DNA from 2 places in the Thermacetogenium phaeum DSM 12270 genome. Region 1 is predicted to be linked to the other one. Evidence: riboswitches for the same ligand, from Rfam matches in the RefSeq annotation. Region 1 holds a riboswitch; the other holds the start of a gene.
What was found. A riboswitch is a leader RNA that binds a small molecule or an ion and turns the genes downstream of it on or off. The one in region 1 is predicted to bind cyclic di-AMP.
Positions count from the first base shown of each region.

Region 2: another riboswitch for cyclic di-AMP. It lies ahead of eam (glutamate 2,3-aminomutase); the one in region 1 lies ahead of TPH_RS09185 (LysM peptidoglycan-binding domain-containing protein).

Region 1 is NC_018870.1:1,861,635-1,871,431, reverse strand. It holds gene tsaB (tRNA (adenosine(37)-N6)-threonylcarbamoyltransferase complex dimerization subunit type 1 TsaB) at 1-498, shown strand, start outside; gene rimI (ribosomal protein S18-alanine N-acetyltransferase) at 482-991, shown strand; gene TPH_RS09205 (DUF3006 domain-containing protein) at 960-1,190, shown strand; gene TPH_RS16210 (hypothetical protein) at 1,246-1,377, shown strand; gene tsaD (tRNA (adenosine(37)-N6)-threonylcarbamoyltransferase complex transferase subunit TsaD) at 1,416-2,438, shown strand; gene lgt (prolipoprotein diacylglyceryl transferase) at 2,631-3,404, shown strand; gene TPH_RS09190 (radical SAM protein) at 3,517-4,860, shown strand; gene TPH_RS09185 (LysM peptidoglycan-binding domain-containing protein) at 4,965-6,239, opposite strand; cyclic di-AMP (ydaO/yuaA leader) riboswitch at 6,244-6,439, opposite strand; gene nuoE (NADH-quinone oxidoreductase subunit NuoE) at 6,643-7,248, shown strand; gene TPH_RS09175 ((2Fe-2S) ferredoxin domain-containing protein) at 7,330-7,728, shown strand; gene nuoF (NADH-quinone oxidoreductase subunit NuoF) at 7,757-9,550, shown strand; gene fdhF (formate dehydrogenase subunit alpha) at 9,582-9,797, shown strand, end outside.
Region 2 is NC_018870.1:2,249,622-2,259,418, forward strand. It holds gene TPH_RS10990 (amino acid ABC transporter ATP-binding protein) at 1-631, shown strand, start outside; gene TPH_RS10995 (DUF6470 family protein) at 766-1,335, opposite strand; gene fliT (flagellar protein FliT) at 1,360-1,785, opposite strand; gene fliS (flagellar export chaperone FliS) at 1,821-2,213, opposite strand; gene TPH_RS11010 (flagellar protein FlaG) at 2,259-2,633, opposite strand; gene fliD (flagellar filament capping protein FliD) at 2,704-3,507, opposite strand; gene TPH_RS11020 (transposase) at 3,671-5,002, shown strand; gene fliD (flagellar filament capping protein FliD) at 5,182-6,054, opposite strand; gene TPH_RS11030 (hypothetical protein) at 6,282-6,614, opposite strand; gene TPH_RS11035 (hypothetical protein) at 6,611-6,886, opposite strand; cyclic di-AMP (ydaO/yuaA leader) riboswitch at 7,296-7,498, shown strand; gene eam (glutamate 2,3-aminomutase) at 7,837-9,123, shown strand; gene TPH_RS11045 (type 1 glutamine amidotransferase) at 9,416-9,797, opposite strand, start outside.

The DNA of each region.
Region 1 (9,797 bases):
ACCTCCTTACGGGTAGGCCTCGCAACCTGCAAGGCGCTTGCCCATGCCACCGGCAAGAACGTGGCGGGAGTCCCCACACTGGATGTCCTGGCTCGCGGGCTTCAGGGCACAAGCGGGCTCATCTGCCCGCTGCTGTGTGCCCGCAGGGATGAGGTGTATACGGCTTTTTACGTCAGTTCAGGTGCAGGTATCAAGCGCCTGAGCGGCTACCTGGCTCTCAGACCGTTAGATCTGGCACAGAGGCTTGGCAGGGAGCTGGTGGCTGGCGTCACCTTCGCAGGGGACGGTGCCCTCGAATACTGGGAGATATTCCGGCAATACCTGGGTGACCGGGCGGCTCTGGCCGATCCCTCCCGGATGTGGCCACGGGCTGAACTGGTTGCAGTGATGGGACTGGAAGTCTTAAAGGAAAAGGGGGGAGAGGACCCGGGAGCGGTACGTGCTCTTTACGTCAAACCACCTGCTGTACGGTGTCAATCAGATGGGAAAGATAGCTGACCGCGTTGCGGTGCGTTATATGGAAAAAGGGGATCTCGATGAGGTGCTCCGGATCGAGCGGAGTTCCTTCCCTGCTCCCTGGACCGAAACGGCTTTTCTTAGTGAACTGGAGAATAAATACGCCCACTACTTTGTGCTCCTGCTGGAGGGGAGAATTATCGGCTACGCCGGCATGTGGATGTTTGCCGGGGAATCTCACGTCACCACCGTTGCCGTTGCCCCTGAGTACCGGTCCTGCGGCTACGGCAGGATGCTCATGAACCTCTTGATCGATTACTCCAGGGAGCATGGGGTTGACACCATGGTTCTCGAGGTGAGGGTATCCAATATTCCTGCCATTAAGCTCTACTCCAGTCTGGGATTTCGGAAGATCGGCATCCGCAGAAACTACTATGCGGAGACGCGGGAAGACGCTTACGTAATGCTGCTCCAACTGCGGGGTTGGGAAAACCGGGAGGAGGATGACCAGGGTGATTATCAGGGGGGTAGTTGACCGAATCGAGGGTGAGCAGGTGGTTGTGCTTCTCGGTGACGAAGGAGTCGTCCTGCACCTGCCGCGCCAATTTATACCTGAAGTCCGAGAGAGCGATCTCCTCAGTTTGGATATCCGGGTGGAGGTGCCTGCTGAGGAGGTTAGGAAGATGTCGCCGAAGAGCCTCCTGGAGCGCCTGGCCTGGCGCCCCGATCGATAATTCCCTCTTAAGACGCACATAATAACCCTAAAAACCCGGAATGGAGGTGGCTTTGGTGCCAGGCGCAGAAAAACTCTCCGTAGAGCGGGGGAAGAAAAAAGCCGGGCGGATTGCCGGGGACTGGCCGGCGGATACCGGCAAGAACCCGGACGACCTGGAGTTCGATCGAGAAGACGAGGATTTGTGATTCTTTCGTTAAGCTTTGGAATTAAGGGAGACAGGAGAATGCCAGACACCTGGGTACTGGGCATCGAAACGAGCTGTGATGAGACTTCAGCCGCCGTTGTCGGGGACGGCCGTGTGATTGCGTCCAGTGTTATATCTTCTCAAATAGCGGTGCACAGGCGGTTCGGGGGGGTCGTTCCCGAGGTCGCCTCGAGGCAGCATCTGGACAGGATCACCTTTGTTGTGGATGAAGCCTTAAAAGAAGCCGGCCTTGGCTTTTCCAGCATCAGCTGTCTGGCCGTCACTGTGGGGCCCGGTTTAATCGGGGCCTTGCTGGTCGGCGTTGCTGCAGCCAAGGCCTATTCTTATGCCTTGAAGATCCCCCTTGTACCGGTGCACCACCTGGAAGCCCACCTTTATGCCAACTTTCTCGCCCATCCGGAGCTGGAACCGCCCTTCGTCTGCCTGGTGGTGTCAGGGGGGCACACCAGCCTTATTCTCCTGCAGGATCACCTGAAGTACCGGCTGCTCGGCGCAACGAGGGATGATGCGGCAGGTGAAGCCTTTGATAAAATTGCCCGTGTGCTTGGGCTTCCTTACCCGGGTGGGCCTGCTTTGGAGGAACTGGCGGCCGCTGGAGACCCCTGTGCAATTCCCTTTCCCAGAGCCTGGCTTGAGGAGGGCAGTACGGATTTTAGCTTCAGCGGCCTTAAGACTGCTGTGATAAATTATCTTAACCGGCTCAGAGAAGAGGGTACCTCTCCTTACCTGCCGGATGTTGCGGCGAGTTTTCAGGCAGCAATTGTGGACGTGCTGGTCGAAAAAGCGCTCCTAGCGGCGAAAAAGGCGGGCGTTGGTAAAGTCGCCCTGGCGGGAGGGGTTGCCTCCAATTCCACTCTGCGGCGGCATTTTGAAAAGAGGGCGGCCGAGGAAGGGCTGGATTTTTATTTCCCGGAGAAGAGGCTTTGCACGGATAATGCGGCAATGGTGGCCTGTGCTGGATATTATCACTATCTGGCAGGCCACAGGGCGTCCCTGTCTCAGGAGGCGTTCGCTCATTATCCTCTGGTGCCTTGTGAATAAAGGTTTAGGAGCAGTCCTGGGCGGGTCCCAGGTGGTAGACATAATAACCTAGGTCCTGTTACTTTTGGGGATAAATGAAAGGGTGCCTTCCGAAAGGCCGCAGAAAAATCCACATAGCTATCCCCATAGCATGTGGATAACTTTGTGGATATGTGGATATTTTCAGCATATTGATTGGCGGGTGGGGTTGTCATGCGACCTGTTCTCATACATCTGGGTAATTTTAATATCTACAGCTACGGTTTTTTTGTTGCTCTGGGAATTATCGTTGCTACCCTTTATTTGATGAACAGGGTGAAGAGGAGGGGGGGATCCCCGGAAACGGTTATCGACCTGGTCCTGGTCACGGTGATATCCGGGGTCATTGGCGCCCGCCTAGCCTATATTTTACTTTATGACCCCCGTTATTATCTGGAACACCCCGGGCGCATTTTCATGCTGCAAGAAGGGGGGCTGGCCTTTTACGGTGCCTTTATTTTGGGATTATTAGCGTCCGTCATTTTCCTGCGCAAGGCGAAAATCCCCGTCCTGGGTTTTCTCGACCTGGTGGCGCCGGCTGTGGCCCTGGGTTATGCGGTAGCCCGCATCGGGTGTTTTTTAAACGGCTGCTGCTACGGTCGACCCACCGACCTACCCTGGGGTGTGGTTTTCCCGGTGGTAGACGGGTTGCGGCGCCACCCCACGCAGCTCTATTCCGTTCTGGCGGGACTCCTGATCTTTGCCTTTCTGGAATGGAAAACCCGCAAGGGTATCCGCTTTCAGGGGCAGATTTTTTCCCTTTTTCTCATTCTTTACGGCCTTTTAAGGGCCGGAATTGAGCTTCTGCGCGAGAACGCCCAGATCACCGGCGGCCCGGCAACGGCATCTCTAGCGGCTTTAGCCCTGGCGGCGGCAGGTGCTGTCTTCTATTTCGTTTTGAAAAGGCTGCCCCGCGAAGGCTGTGCCGCCCGAAGGGGAGGCAGCTAGAATGAACCGGCCGCGGCAGCATGATCATAAGATACCGCGGCGGGAGGATTTCTTATCTGCGAGTGATTAAGGAGCTGTTGCTGTACGGCCGATCGGATGGAGGGAATACCCGGTGCTCGGTGTGCTTTTGACGCAGTCGGTTCGTTATGAAAACATCCTTCCCCTTACCTCAACCTGTAATCTCCGCTGCCTTTTCTGCAGCAATGCCCAAAATCCCCCGGGGGTTGAGGTTTTTTCCATTCCTCCTCTCCCCCTGCCTCTGGTCAGGAGATTGATTCCCCTCTTAAACCCGCACCGCAAGATCATCATCGGGGAGGCCGCTTCCCGGATCAGTGAAGGCGAGCCTCTGACGCATCCGGAGTTTTGGAAGATCATGGAGCTGGTACGCAAATATTATCCGCGCACACCTGTACAGATTACCACGAACGGAAAACTGCTCAACCGTGTCGGGGTCGAACGGCTTTCTGAACTGCAGCCCGTAGTGGTCAACCTTTCGCTGAACAGCGCCACACCATCAGGTAGGCGGATCTTGATGGGTGATGATTCTGGTAGCGTTCTGGCCGCGGCATCCTGGATGGCCGAACTGGGGATGCCCTATCACGGGAGCATTGTCGCCTGCCCGCAACTGGTGGGGTGGGAAGACATCAGAAGAAGCTGGCGTTTTCTCCGGGATAACGGGGCGAGGACGGTGCGCATCTTTCTCCCCGGTTTCACAAGATACGCTCCCCGCTTCCTTCGCTTCCCGCCGCAGGAGATGTACCGCCGGCTACAGGAGTTCGTGGAGGAAGAGGCCGCCCTCTCGGCAACACCCCTCATCATGGAGCCCGCTCCAGTGGGGGGAGATGCAGAACCCTTCAGAGCTGAGGTGGAAGGGGTCATTCCGGGATCGCCTGCCGCCGCTGCTGGTATAAGAAGAGGGGATGTGATAAAGAGGGTGCGCGGTAAGGATGTGCGCTCCCGGGTTGAGGCTTACAGGCTGCTCGAACGGTTGAGGTGCCCCGTCCTCGACATCGAGGGCAGGGGGCGGGTTTCTTTTCGGAAAGGGAGGGGGGAAGCGCCGGGAGTCGTTATGAATTACGACATCGATAGGGATCTGGTCAAAAGGCTTGCCGGTGCGATCGCGAACAACCGGGCCGGGAATGCGCTCTTGCTGGCCTCAGTATGGGGCAGGCCGCGCCTGGAAAGCATCCTTCCGGAGTTGTGCCGTTCCGGGGCGCAGGTGCAGATCCGCGCCGTTCCCAGCGTCATTTTTGGGGGGTCTATCGCCTCTGCGGGGCTCCTTACCCTCTCCGATTTTCGAAGGGCGCTCAACAGGGTTGTCGAGGAGGAGGGCGATGTTTTCGATCTCGTGCTGCTACCCGGTATTGCCTTTGACCGGTGGGGAAGAGACCTCCTCGGGCGCCCCTGGTGGGAACTGCGGCGTTGCACCAGAGGGAAGGTAGATATTGTCACCTGAAAGGCAGGGAAGTGGAAGGCCTTCCCCCTCATTTTTGGGAAAGGCCTTCCTTCGTTAAAGATAATCGATTTGGTTAAGCCGGACTCCTGAATTTTCCGGTGTTGCTACTTGTAGAAGACGTGGTTGCCGATTCTTCTCACGTAGGTGAGGGTGGAGAAGAACTCTCCGTAGGCCTTGTCCGGATTGAAGAAGAAGAGCGCTCCGTCTACCGGGTCCCACCCGGCGATGGCCGCCTCTGCAGCCCGGATGCACATGGGGTCCGGTGTGATGTAGATCGTGCCGTTCATCACCGGTTCGAACTGCCAGGGCTCGTAGATGACCCCGGTAATGGTGTTGGGGAATCTGGGGTCGGCCACCCTGTTGAGCACGACGGCGCCGACGGCGACCTGTCCTTCGAAGATCTCTCCGGCGGCCTCAGCCGTGATCAGCTGGGCGAGCAGGTAGGCCTCCTGCTGCGAGACGCTGTAGCTGCCACGGGAGGGCGGGTTCGTTTGCGTTTGGCCCGACCGGCTTCCCGGAATCAGGATGGTCTGACCCGGGTAGATCTCCGTGGAGTAGAGGCCGTTGGCCGCCATCAGCGCTTCAACCGTTGTACCGTAGGCCCGGGCGATCAGATAGAGGCTGTCCCCATATTGAACGGTGTACGAGGTCCCGGAGGGCGTGCTGCCACCGCCGTTTCCGGGGATGGTGAGAACCTGTCCCGGGTAGATCTCCGTCGTCCGGAGATTGTTGAGAGACATTATCTCCTCCACCGTTGTCCCGTAGGAGACGGCGATCAGGTAAAGGGTATCCCCGCTCTTCACCGTGTATTGAAAAGTGGACCCGCTGCCCGGTGGTACGCTGCTGCCGTCATCCCCCGATTCCGGCAGGGTGAGAACCTGTCCCACTTCGAGATGTGTTGTTTTTAAGTTGTTGAGGGAGATGATGGCATCGACGCTGGTGCCGTGATCCCTGGCGATCAGGTAAAGGGTATCCCCCTTCTTGACGGTGTAGGCTTTTCCGGGTTTGGCTGCCGTCACAGGCGGGAGCAGGATGACCTGCCCTGGGTAGATGCTGTCAGTCTTCAGGTTGTTGAGAGACATCAGGGCGTCGACACTGGTGCCGTGAGCTTTGGCGATCAGGTAAAGGGTATCCCCGCTTTTGACCGTGTACCGGTCGGGGATGACGATGATCTGTTCGGGTTCGATGTAGGTGCCGGAAAGGTTATTGGCCCGCATCAGATCAGATGGGGTGAGTCCGTAATCGCGGGAAATCAGGTAGAGGGTATCGCCTGGCTCGACGATGTGGTAGTCGGCGGCATGTCCGACGCCGGCAAAGGAGAGAACACCCAAACCCAAACCGACTAATGACAACAGCAGCTTGCGCAACGATACTCTCAAAAGCTCTTCCTCCCTTTCTTTGCCTCCGGGGTAAGCTGATGGGTTCGGTTGAAAGGTTGTCCCTACGCTACCGGACTAGCAAGCTTCCGGCAGCGATTCACCCCTGGGCACGCCGTGCAGGCGTTGCCCGAAAACGGTTCCCCCGTACCGCACTTTGCTCCCAGTTTTGTTTTTTTGTGCGGATTCGGCATATTTTTTTGTAATTGTGGCATTGTTTACATAATAAATCAAGCGGTAATATTAACCAGTTAACTGATCGGAAATACTTTGCAGGTTTTTTCATCATTCCAGGAGGTTTTTTCGTTTCCCTGTCGAATAGACTTCTTAAAGAAAATAGGGTTAAGCTCCGAAATTCCCAATAGCTTTCCCGATCTGCTCCCTTGAGCGGGTCGGAAAAGAGGTTGTGAGCGGAAGACTTTATAATGCCCTGCCGTTAACGGAGACGGTTGTTCCCTGTTGTCAGGATGATGATCCTGGCAACAGGTTATTTAAAGCAAAGAGAAGGGAGGGGGATCAGATGTCTGAAGCCTGCTGTGCGGAACCTGCCGGGGATGCCCAGAAGGAAAAGGAACTGCAGCAGCTTTTTGAGAAGTGGCGTGGTGTGAAAGGGGCTCTTATTCCGATCCTGCAGGGAGCACAGAGCATTTACGGATACCTGCCGAAAGAGGTGCTTCTGCGGATAGCCAAGGAGTTGAAGCTGCCTCCAAGCCGGGTATTTGGGGTCGCTACTTTTTATGCCCAGTTTCACCTCAGCCCGCGCGGGCGCAACATTGTCAGGGTTTGTCTTGGTACGGCCTGCCATGTGCGCGGCGGGGCCAGGATTTTTGAGCAGATGCAGAAAGAGCTCGGCGTCGGCAATGGGGAAACGACTCCGGATCTGCGCTTTACGCTGGAGACCGTTGCCTGTTTGGGCTGCTGTGGTTTGTCTCCGGTCATCATGGTCAACGACGATACTCATGGGCGCCTGACTCCGGACAAGTTGAAGGGTATTGTCGAGCGGTATCAATAGTTTTTCAACCTCTTAACTCGCGAAGGGAGGTGAAGACACCAGGTTCCGCCATGATCCTGATGGGGTCGTGGAGGTCGGCGTTTGCCGGTTGAGACCGGGTGCGGCACTATGAAGCTGAAAAGCAGGGAAGAACTGATTAAGTATCGTGAGGAAGCCAAAAAACAGATGCTGGAACGGAGTATGGAGAAGACCAGCATCTTCGTCGGAATGGGAACCTGTGGTATTGCGGCGGGGGCGCGCGAGGTAATGGCGGCGATTCTCGAGGAGGTCAACAAGCGCAACCTGCAGGTTAATGTCATTCAAACGGGCTGTATAGGGATGTGTGAACAGGAACCGCTGGTAGACGTACAGCGGCCCGGAGAGGATCGCATCACCTACAGGAAGGTCAGGCCGTCGGATGTGCCGAGGATCATCGTCGGCCACGTTATGCACGGAAAGATCGTCGAAGACCTGGCAATAGCCCGCTTTGAAGAGATCTAGCGGATTTTCTGAGGAAGGAGGGATTGAGGTGCACTTGGTCAGAGCCCATGTTCTGGTTTGTGGGGGTACGAATTGTACTTCTTCGGGTTCCCAGCAGGTTCGGGAAGCCTTCAAAAGGGAGCTCGAAAAAAACAAACTGGAACAGGAAGTTAAACTTGTTGAGACCGATTGCCACGAATTCTGTGAGACGGGCCCTCTGGTGATCGTTTATCCTGAAGGTACCTTTTACGTCAGGGTGACACCAGAAGATGTTCCGGAAATCGTAAGCGAACACTTGATAAACGGCCGTGTTGTCAAACGCCTGCTTTACAAGGCTCCTGTTGACGAGACCCGAATTCCGACCTACAAGCAGCTGGATTTTTACAAAAAGCAGTGCCGTGTTGCCCTGCGGAACTGCGGCTCAATCGATCCGGAGAAAATTCAGGAGTACATTGCCAGAGGGGGCTATGAATCTTTAGAAAAAGCGATTTTTGAGATGACTCCGGAACAGGTGATCGAAGAGGTTAAGCGTTCCGGGCTGCGCGGCCGTGGAGGTGGTGGTTTCCCCACCGGTTTGAAGTGGGAGTTCTGCCGCCGTTCGCCGGGGGACCTCAAATACCTGATCTGCAATGCCGACGAGGGTGACCCCGGTGCCTTTATGGATCGCAGCGTTCTGGAGGGCGACCCCCACAGCTTGATCGAGGGGATGGCGATTGCCGCCTATGCCATTGGGTGCCGGGAGGGCTACATCTACTGCCGTGCCGAATACCCGCTGGCCATCAAGCGGTTGAAGATCGCCATTGCCCAGGCGGAAGAGCTCGGTTTGCTGGGGGAAAACATCCTGGGAACGGATTTCACCTTCAACCTGCACATCAAAGAAGGGGCCGGAGCGTTTGTTTGCGGCGAGGAAACGGCTCTGATGGCTTCCATCGAGGGCAAGCGGGGGATGCCCCGGGTAAGGCCGCCTTTCCCGGCGCAGCGCGGTTTGTTTAACAAGCCGTCCAACATCAACAACGTGGAGACCTATGCCAATGTGCCGGTGATCATCGCCAGGGGGGCAGATTGGTTCGCCGCCATGGGCACCGAAAAGAGCAAAGGGACCAAGGTGTTCGCCCTGACCGGGAAGGTGAACAACACCGGTCTTGTCGAGGTGCCGATGGGAATTACCTTAAGGGAAATCATCTTCGAAATCGGCGGCGGTATAGTTGGGGGCAAAAAGTATAAGGGTGTCCAGATCGGAGGGCCTTCGGGTGGCTGCATACCTGCCGAACTGATGGATACACCCGTTGACTACGAGTCGCTGATCCAGGCGGGAGCCATGATGGGTTCCGGCGGCCTCGTCGTCATGGACGAGACGACCTGCATGGTCGACCTGGCTCGCTTCTTCCTGAACTTCACTCAGGCTGAGTCCTGCGGGAAGTGTACCCCCTGCCGGGAGGGAACGAAGCGGATGCTGGAGATCCTCACCCGCATCTGCAACGGTGAAGGGGTTCCCGAGGATATCGAGACCCTGGAACGGCTGGGACGGGTGATCAAATCCACTGCCCTCTGCGGTCTCGGAAACACCGCACCCAACCCGGTGCTTTCCACACTGCGTTACTTCCGGCATGAGTACGAAGCCCACATTTTCGACAAACGGTGCCCGGCCCATGTCTGTACCGCACTGCTGGTATTCAGTATTGATGAGGAAAAGTGCATCGGCTGCGGGCGCTGCCTGAGAGCCTGCCCGGTTGGTGCAATTTCCGGCGCAAAGAAAGAGCCCCATAAGATCGATCCTGAGAAGTGCATCAAGTGCGGCACCTGCTTTGAGAAGTGTAATCAGGGCGCCGTTTTACGACTGTAAGGTATCATAGGGGAAAAGGAGTGTGAGAAAAGTGGCTCTTGTTACCGTCACCATTGACGGACAGACGGTACAGGTCCCGGAGGGCACAACGGTATTGGAAGCCGCCCAGTCCATCGGGATTAAAATCCCGGCCTTGTGCCATGACCCGGACCTGACTCCGGTTGGGGCGTGTCGGCTCTGCGTCGTAGAGATAGAAAATATGCGCAATCTCCCCGCTTCCTGTGTGACGACGTGCACCGATGGCATG
Region 2 (9,797 bases), 390 kb from region 1:
CATCATCGGGCCGAGCGGTTCGGGGAAGAGCACCCTCCTCCGCTGTCTCAACATGCTGGAGGTGCCGACGAAGGGAACCATTGAATTTGCCGGGGAGGTCATCACCGACCCCCAAGCCGACCTCCCGCGGATTCGGAAGGACATCGGCATGGTCTTCCAGAGCTTCAACCTCTTTCCCCACAAGAACGTCCTGGAGAACATCACCATGGCCCTGGTGATCGTCAAGAAAATGGAGCAGGCCAAGGCCGAAGAGCTCGCCCTCTCCCTCCTGGAAAAAGTGGGCTTGAGCGATAAGGCCCGAAACTATCCGGCACAGCTTTCCGGGGGGCAGCAGCAGAGGGTGGCCATCGCCCGCGCCCTGGCCATGCAGCCCAAGGTGATGCTCTTCGACGAGCCGACCTCCGCCCTCGATCCGGAGATGGTGGGGGAGGTTCTGGAGGTGATGGGCGCCCTGGCCCGGGAGGGAATGACAATGGTGGTGGTGACCCACGAGATGAAGTTCGCCCGGGAGATCGGCGATCGGGTCATCTTCATGGACGAAGGGGTGATCGTCGAGGAAGGAACCCCGGAGCAGATCTTCACAGAGCCGCGCAATCCCAGAACGCGCTCCTTCCTGACGCGGGTGATGTAATCAGACGAAAAAAAGAAGCATTAAAGCCGGGCTGATAAAGCATCAGCTCCGGCTTTCTTCTTCCTGCAGGCAACCCTTTCCCTGCTTCCCGGGGACACGGCCAGCAGCCGGTCCTGCGACGTTCGGTCCACCCGTCAAGCAAAAGTGTCGAGGAGGGAACCGACGGCCCGGATGTGCAGTTCGGGTGCCCGGCGCAGGTACCCCCGCACAACGCCGGCCTCCAGTCTCCCCCGGACTTCCCCCTTTTCCAGCTGTACCAGAACGCGCCCCTCCTCAAACTCCCTCTCCCCGCTTATCACCCGAAACTCGATCTTCGGCAGATGGGCCGGGACGAGTTCTACACTCAGCTCCGGATCGAAGCTGTTTTCCCAGGCGATGGCGGCAATGGCATCCCTTTCGCCGCTCTCAATTGCGGCAAGGCGATCCCCCTGGGAAGCGGTATCGGCGATGTGCTCAAGCACACGCCTCTTCGCCCTGGCAGCGTATACCCGGGCGAATTCCTCCGGTTCGTACATCTGAAGGTCCGCCCGGCACTCCCGGGAGTCTATCTTCAGCTCCACACGGCCCGGTTTGACCTTCAGAACCGGATGTTCGATCTCGAGCCTTAATGAGGGTTTTTTTACGTCCAGCCGCAGGAAAGGCCGGGACTGCTCGATCCCCAACCGTCCCCATACCTGGTCGATCGACAAACGCAAAGCGAACATCCCCCCGCAGAGGAAGCGGCTTCTCTAGCGCCTGTTATCGATGAAAGCACCGAAGGGCAGGGGTCCTTCGGCCGCGTAGGCCCGCTGCGCCCGCCGGAGCCGCCGCACCCTGTCCAGCTCTTCCCTGACGGCAGCCCTTCTTTCCTCCAGAATCCGGCGGATGCGATCATCCTCGCCGGCGACGCGCCGGAAGATCTCCCCGATCTCCCGGGAAGCATCAGCAGCGGCGGGCAGTGCCTGCACCCCTTCCGTCCAGGAAGGGATACCCCATTCGGAGCGCAGCCGGTCCAGCCGCTCGCAGATCTGCTGCCGCCTCCCAAGGAGAGCAGGCAGTTCCTCCACCTGCCCTCCGGCGGCCTTCTCTGCCAGCCGCCGCGTTATCTCTTCCAACAGCTCCGCCAGCCTTCTTGCCTCCTGCCAGACGGCAGCCTCCCCACCGCTTGCACCCATTTCCTTTTAAACTCCCTCTTTTCCGTCCTGAAACCTTAACGGGAGGCGCTCACCTTCGACGGTTCGATTATCTGCTCCCAGGTTTCCTTCAGTTCGGCGACCAGACCGAGAACTTCCTCGATAATCGAAGAGTCCTTTTTGACGTTGGCCTCCACCAGCCGCCCCTTCAAGTAATCATAAATGCGAAAGAGATTCTTAGCAACCTCATACTTCATGTCCAGGGTGCACATCAGCTCGGTTATTATGTCCTGCGCTCTGATCAGGCAGCGGTGCGCTTCCCCAAATTCGCCGTCCTTAACCGCCTGGACCGCCTGTTTGAGGAAAACCGTCAGGCCGTCGTAGAGCATCAGCAGGAGCTTACCCGGCCCGGCGGTCTGAACGGCTATCTGCCGGTACTGGTCGTAATTGTTGTAGCCTTCCGCGTACATCGTACCACCCCTTTACTGTTGCTTCCCTCCTTAAGCACACACCTCTTAGATGCGCTTGTCAAACAGCAGGCCGATCATCTCCTGTAGCCTTACCGCCAGATCCAGGAGTTCCTCCGGCGGGATTTCGCGAATCACCTTGTTGGTGTCGGGATCGATCACCTTCACCACAAGCCGCTGCGTCTCCTTATGAACACAAAAGCTCAGATAGAAACTCAGGTCGTACTCACTTTCTTTAAGCAGCTCGGCCAGCGGCGTCCTGGTGATGTCCGGCTTCGCCGAAGCAGCTGCCCCTTCCGGCAATTCCCCCCGCTCCTGATGGTGAAGAGGAGGTTGAAGACTTTTTGCTGCATCCCCGACGGAATGCCGGATCCCGGTCTGTTCCTCACCGGCGGCCGCGCTCTTAAGCCCTTCCACACGCATCCCGATCCCCCCACGTAGTTCTCGCAAAACCAAAGATCGAACCCATACCTTCCGCCTCTCTCGAAAAAAGTTACTGTCCGCTCACGAAGAACTGCTGAGTAAGCCACATGCTCTGCACGTTCATAGCGGCAATGGCCTGCTCCAAGGCCGTAAACTGCCGGTAATAGCGGTCCTCCAGCTTCTGCAGGCGCTCTTCCATGACCGCTATATTCTCGTTGATGTCTCTGATCCTGCGGCTGATGTAGCTGTTGTCGTAGAGGCTCTCAGCGGTGCCCGCCTGTCCTGTAAGCCGGGAGATGGCGCCGTTGATGGCATCGTAGAGCCGAACTGCCAGCCCCTTCTGCTCGTCATCGGTGATCTCCTTGCCGTCGGCATCCCTCGTCCTGGTAAAAAGCTCCATAACGGCGTCCGGATTGGACTGCAGGGCCTCCCGCAGCCTGCTTTCATCCAGGTAAAGCTTGCCCTTCTCAGTCCAAGCGCCGGTAGTGATCCCGATCACGCTGAGCCGGTCGGCAATCGTGGTATAAATCCGGCCGCCGCTGCTGACCGTAACCTGACCGGTCACCCCTTCGACAATGCCCGACAGGACGGAGCGCATATCCGCAACGATACCGCTTAAAAGCGGATCCCCCTTAAGAAGACCGCTTCGGGCTTTATCCTGCCAGGCATCGATCTGCCTGTCCGTCAACTTCCCCTCTTCTATCTGCTCCTCGGTCAGAGGCCGGTAGTCGGGGTAACGCTCCTCATAGAGCTTCTTATTGATGGCTTCCAGCACCTCGTTGTACTTGTCCGAGCCAATTGCGATGACCGGAAGTAAAGATGAATAGGACGTTTGAGGGCAATGGCGAAAAAAATTTACCCCGGTGCGATCCAGGTTTTATGCTGGTTGTGGGTATGGGCAAACGGTCTTTTGGCAAAATTGACCCCACAGAAGAAAAACGAAGGAATGGAGAGAAACAACGGGAAATAAAAAGGGAAACCTCTCTTTATAGCGAATTCTTTTTTAAACACCCAAAAAACCAAAGGAGGTTTCCCTTATGGCTATTATACCACAACAACGCCTCTTTGGGTGGCGAGAAATAGATGAACTGGGCGATCTGGAGCGCCTGGCATTGGTACTCCGTCATCTGCCTGATGAAGAGCTGATGCGCAAACTGGAGCGGGAACGGGCAAAAGGCCGAAATGATTACCCGATTCGTGCGGTCTGGAACTCGGTAGTGGCGGGGGTAGTCTTCCAACATCCATCCATTGAGAGCCTGCGGCGGGAACTGGCCCGCAACGCCCAACTGCGGGACATTTGTGGCTTCGACCCGTGTTTGGGAGAGCGGGCAGTTCCACCGGCTTACGTATACAGCCGCTTTCTGGGGAAACTTATGTGGTACTCCGGCGAAATAGAAAGAATGTTTGACCGGCTGGTGGAAAAAGTGAGCACACTGCTACCGGATTTCGGGCGGGTTTTGGCAATGGACAGCAAACCCATAAATAGTCTGGCCCGGGGCAGAAAAAAGGACGAAGAAGAAAAGCCCCGAAAGCCCGATGGGCGCCGCGACACCGATGCCGACTTTGGCAAGAAAACGTACCGGGGGCGAAGAAAAGACGGAACACTGTGGGAGAAAGTAGTTTCATGGTTTGGCTATAAGCTTCATCTTATAGTTGATGCTGTCTATGAATTACCCGTAAGCTTTTCAGTAACGAAAGCATCTGCCAGCGATATCCAAGAGGGGCATCAACTGATTGCGCGACTAGAAGAACAACAGCCGGAGATTATAGAACGTTGTGAAGTGCTAACAGCGGATAAAGGGTACGACGACACGAAACTAATCGTGAACCTGTGGGACGAACACCAGATCAAGCCGGTGATTGACATCCGCGACATGTGGCGGGACGGTGAAGACACACGGCTTTTAACAGGGAAAGACAATATCGTTTACGACTGCAGGGGAACGGTCTATTGCTACTGTCCCGAAACCAACAAGCGCCGGGAGATGGCCTTTGGGGGTTTTGAAAAGGGCAGGGAAACTCTGAAGTATCGCTGTCCGGCCCGGCACTACGGGGTGGAATGTCAGGGGATGGAGCGATGCCCCGCAGCTTGCGGTGTACGCGTTCCTCTTGCTGAAGACCGGCGGATCTTCACCCCCTTGGCGCGGTCCAGCTACAAGTGGAAGAGAACCTACAAGAAGCGTACAGCCGTGGAAAGAGTGAACGCCCGCCTGGACGAGGCCTTTGGATTTGAAAAACACTTCATCCGGGGCCTGCAAAAAATGAAGCTGCGCTGTGCGTTAGCGCTAACCATAATGCTGGCCATGGCGGTGGGCCGGATACAGGAAAAACAAGGAATGAATATGAGGAGCCTGGTGAAGGCGGCCTGACGCCGGCACTCTAGAAAAACAAAAAAACAAATGGATGATGCACCAAGGGGTAAGTATGCCCTTTTCGTGGAAATAATGTTTAATATCGGTTTGAAAGTGCTGCATTTTTGCTCAAAAAACCGCAGTGTTGGTGTTTGCTGTTTACACCGAAGTTAAAAAATGTTTACAGCGCAAATAGCTTACTTGTCCACAAAGCTCTTGACGGTATCCACCACAGCGTCGACATCGTGGGCCACCGAAACGGTTACGGTCCTGCCCGGATCGGCGCCCCAGAAGTTAAAGGTTACCCCGTTTACCGTATAGCTGTTGGTGTGGCTGGTTATTGCAAGGCCGTTGATCTCGAAACTGGCATCGGTGCCACCTTTTTCGTTGGCCTCCTCAATCTGCAATACGCCAGTCATAAAAGAACCTGTTACGTCTTCTACCTGTATCTCTGCCCCCTCCTGGTTATCCCCCGTCTTGATGGTGGAAATGGCGATCCTATCCGTAGTAGCATCGTAAAACATGCTGACACCTGCTGCCTTATTGGCATTAACCGTTGCGATCACTTTATTCAAAGAGTCGGTATCACCGTCAAAGGTAAATGTCTGTCCGTTAATGGTGAATGAAAATGTGTGGTCTGTATCCCAGCCAAAACTGTTCGCGAACTTACTCTCCTGTGAAGCCAGAGGAGCATCGGGATCAATAACAAACCCCTCTTTGGTTATCGCGGCAGCGCTGGCATTAGTGGCTATAGTAGCCAAACTCTCAACTTTTACCAGATAGCTGGTAGAAACAGCATTACCTCCCGCCGCAGCCGTCACGATGCCCTCATCGCTTGATGTCGCCTTCTTAGCCAAGAAGCTGCTCTGCAGCCTGAGGTTAGAGACCACGTTCCGCAGGCTCAAGAGGCTGGCGTTGAGCGACCGGTAGTCCTCCTGCTTCCACTGCCAGATCTGCCTGTCCTGAATTACCTTATCCAGGCGCATCCTCTGCGCCTTCATCAGATCGGAGACGATTTGGTCGACATCCAATCCCGATGCCAGACCGCTTACCCGGTTGATTCCTGCCATCCGGTTCCCCTCTTTCCGAACCAATTTTCTATCTTTATTTAATTAATCGAAAAAGACCGGCGGAAACTTTAGCCTATTTTTTCCGCAGCCAACGAAGGAAAGAATTATAAAAGCCCCCACCTCAGGCGGAAGTTCCCCTACGGCATTCCCGCCGCAAGGTCCGGGAAAGAACAAACAACCGGCAGCACACAAACGCTGCCGGCCTCATCTAAAATTTTACTTTAGATTTACTTTCCTTCTTTATCCTTCTCAGTGTACGGTATCGGATCGAGCACAGGGTCGTGCTTGTAGTCGGGCCTGTACCCCGGTCTGTACCCGGGATCATAACCGGGATAAGGCGGGCAGACCGGAGGCCGCAGCCTCTCATCGGGGTCACAGACGCCCTCCTCCCTGAGCAGTGACCGCAGGGCCTCCATCTCTTCCCTCTCACTTTGGATCATCATCTGGAGAACGGCCCCACAGTCGGCCGGCACCATCCCGGCTATCCTCCTCCAGAGTTCGACTTCCTCTTCGTCGAGCCTGAGAACGCGCCTCACATAATCCTGCCAAACCCCCGTCATTTTGACCCCTCCTCCTTCGTTTGATCGGAACCCTCCTGGTAAGGATAGCAATCGCCGGGCGGCTGGTATCCAGGATCAGGATAATACGGCATTCTATCACAGCAGCAAGCCAGGAGCGTATTCCAAAAGTGAGCCGTCTTCACCTCTTCCATTATGACGCCCAACAGCTGTTGAGCGACCGCAGGCGGAGCGGAAACGACGGCCATTGACAGAAGACGTATTTCCTCCAGGTCATATTCCAGGGCTTTTCTCGCCATATGCTGGTAGCTCATGCATAATCCCCCTTTACATGCAGATATTTTTATTAATGATAATGTATGACACTTGCTGGATTATCGTGCCAGTTTTAAGAACATTTAAGAAGGGGCTTCTTGCAGCAACCCGGGCAGATGACGGCGCAATGTCTTAACGGGATGCTGTTGAACTAATCACGGGCAGCGGCCGTCCGATTACCAAACACTAAGGGGTTGACCTGATTTCTCTTTGACGCTTAATCATTTTAAGAAAAGCGGCCGGCAGGAGGGGTGATGATCAAAAACGAATGCGCTTCTGTTCTGGTAAGGGAGGTCTTCCTCCTGAGGGCGAAGAAGCATCTGCCTGGCGGGAGGCGGCAGCAGAGGCCAGATATCAGATAACTGTCATTGACACATGTTATATCAGATAGTATAATATTTAATAAAAAAACCGGTAACGCTGAATTCTCTTCGGAGAAGCGGGGAAACCAATTTTTGGGGTGAATCCCGGCGCTCGAAACGTTCGGCAAGGCTGTGAGGCACACCTGCGGGCGGTGCCGCCGAATGGGCAGCATTAACAGAGTTGCCGGGTAGGGTTACCTTGCGACCCGAACCCGTCAGCTAACCTCGTAAGCGTAGGAAGGAAGGCCAGTTCAGGTTTGGTTTTGCGTGAATCACTGCCCACCTTGCGCTTTCCGGGCAGTTTTTTGCTACTATGGTATATATTTGCAAATCGCCCTTCCTTGCCGGATGCCTCCGTGCGTAATTTGACGTGATTTCACAAAGCTAATCGAAACAGAACCGTTCAGCGGAATGGCAGTTGTGAATCGACTCCGGAAAAGCCTCAAACGTCCCTGCCGCAGTGGAGCTTTTTCGTGGTCGTGAGAGAACCACATTAAATTTTCAAAAGTTTCAAAAGAAGGATACCGTTCGGTTAGAAAGGCATAACCGGAGTCAAAAACAAGAACCAAAGAAAGGAAGGTGGACGCATGGCAATCAGGTTCGAGAATATTTCTTTCGAACAGCCGGAAGTCTTGAACACCAACTCTACCGGTGAAGAGCGCAGGCAGTTCGCCATAAAAAGAGCTGCTGAGCTGAGGGAGAAAATCAGAGATTATCTGGATGTTAAGGGAAAAATACCTACCGGATTCGACAGAATCGACGAATACGAAAGGGAGCGCCGGCGCATTTTGGATTCTCTGCAGGCAGGAGAAGATGACTGGAACGACTGGCGCTGGCAGCTGCGCCACAGGGTATCCGACGTAGAGACCTTAAGCCGCTACGTCGAACTGAGCAAGGAAGAAAGGGAGGAAATCGCCGAGGTCAGCAAGCAGTTTCGGTGGGCGCTGTCACCTTACTACTTAGCCCTGGTGATGGCCGACGAGCCTCATGGAGCGCTCTGGAAGCAGTCCATACCAAGCATTCAGGAAGTCACCGATAAAAACGGCAGCGAAGACCCAATGGCCGAGCAGTGGACCTCACCCGCACCGGGCGTAACCAGGCGCTACCCGGACCGCATGATCATCAACGTCACCAACAGGTGCGCCATGTTTTGCCGCCACTGCCAGCGGAGGCGCAACATCGGAAATAAAGACCGTCATCAAACGAGAGCCACCCTGGAGGCGGCGCTGCAGTACGTGCGCGACAACGAAGAGATACGGGACGTCCTGGTCACCGGCGGTGACGCCCTTCTGCTCAGCAACCGCACTCTGGACTGGCTACTCAGGGAGCTGCACAGCATTCCTCACGTCGAGATCAAGCGGTTAGGAACGCGCACCCCAGTGACGCTTCCGCAGAGGATCACACCAGAGCTCTGTCGGATCCTGGAGAAGTATCCTCCCATCTACATCAACACTCAGTTCAACCACCCGCTGGAGGTGACACCGGAGGCCAAGAGAGCCTGCGACATGCTCGTCAAAGCGGGGGTGGTATTAGGAAATCAGGCCGTGCTCCTGCGGGGGGTTAACAACGATCCCCACGTGATGAAAAAGCTCAACCAGGAACTCCTGAAAATCCGGGTGCGGCCCTACTACATCTTCCATGCCAAGAACGTCAAGGGCACCAGCCACTTCATTACCTCGGTGAAAGAAGGACTGGAGATTATGGAACACCTGCGGGGCTACACGTCAGGTCTGGCGGTACCAACTTACATCATCAATGCCCCGTACGGCAACGGAAAAACACCTATCGCCCCCAATTACCTGCTCGGCAGAAAGGGGAACCAGATTCTCCTCCGCACCTGGGAGAACAAGATCATCCCTTACGAAACGCCCTAAAACGGTTCTCCCGCCGATTGAGGGTTTAACGCCGCAGCAGTGCACTCAGAAGCGGGGAACAGCTGACTCGCCGGAGGCAAGCCGGGTCGGCGGCAGTCGTCGGACCGGAGAGCGGGACAAGCAGGAGGAGGCACCCGAGCGGCAGCCACCCCTGCAGCTGAGCGTCCCGGCGCAGATCTCAGTGCCTACGGCGCTCCTAGCCGGAGAACTGCTTTCCGCCGCTTAAGCGCGGATGTTTCTACAAGACATCGGTTCTAAAACAGTAGTCCGAGGACAATAATAAGCGCCTGTGTTAAAGCAGGCGCTTTTTCACTGCGTCGTGGGCGTAGATCTCCAGACCGTCATCGAGCGGCTCCAGGCGCACCTCACCGTAGCGGCGGGAGAGCGCCCTGGCAATTAAAAGGTCGGCAAAGTGGGGATTCTTCGACAGAAGGGGGCCGTGCAGGTAAGTGCCGAAAGCATTCCTGTAACAGGCTCCCTCTGTGCGGTCTTTCCCGTTGTTACCTTTCCCTTTCAGGACCCTGCCGAGTGGACTGGCGCCCTCCCCCAGGAAGGTGCGCCCGGAGTGGTTTTCAAACCCTACGAGAGTTGGCAGGGGGCGGCAGCCCACCTGCTCCATCTCCTTCAGGAGAGCGGGCTCTACCTCCAAGAGGATATTCCCCCGCAGCCGCTTC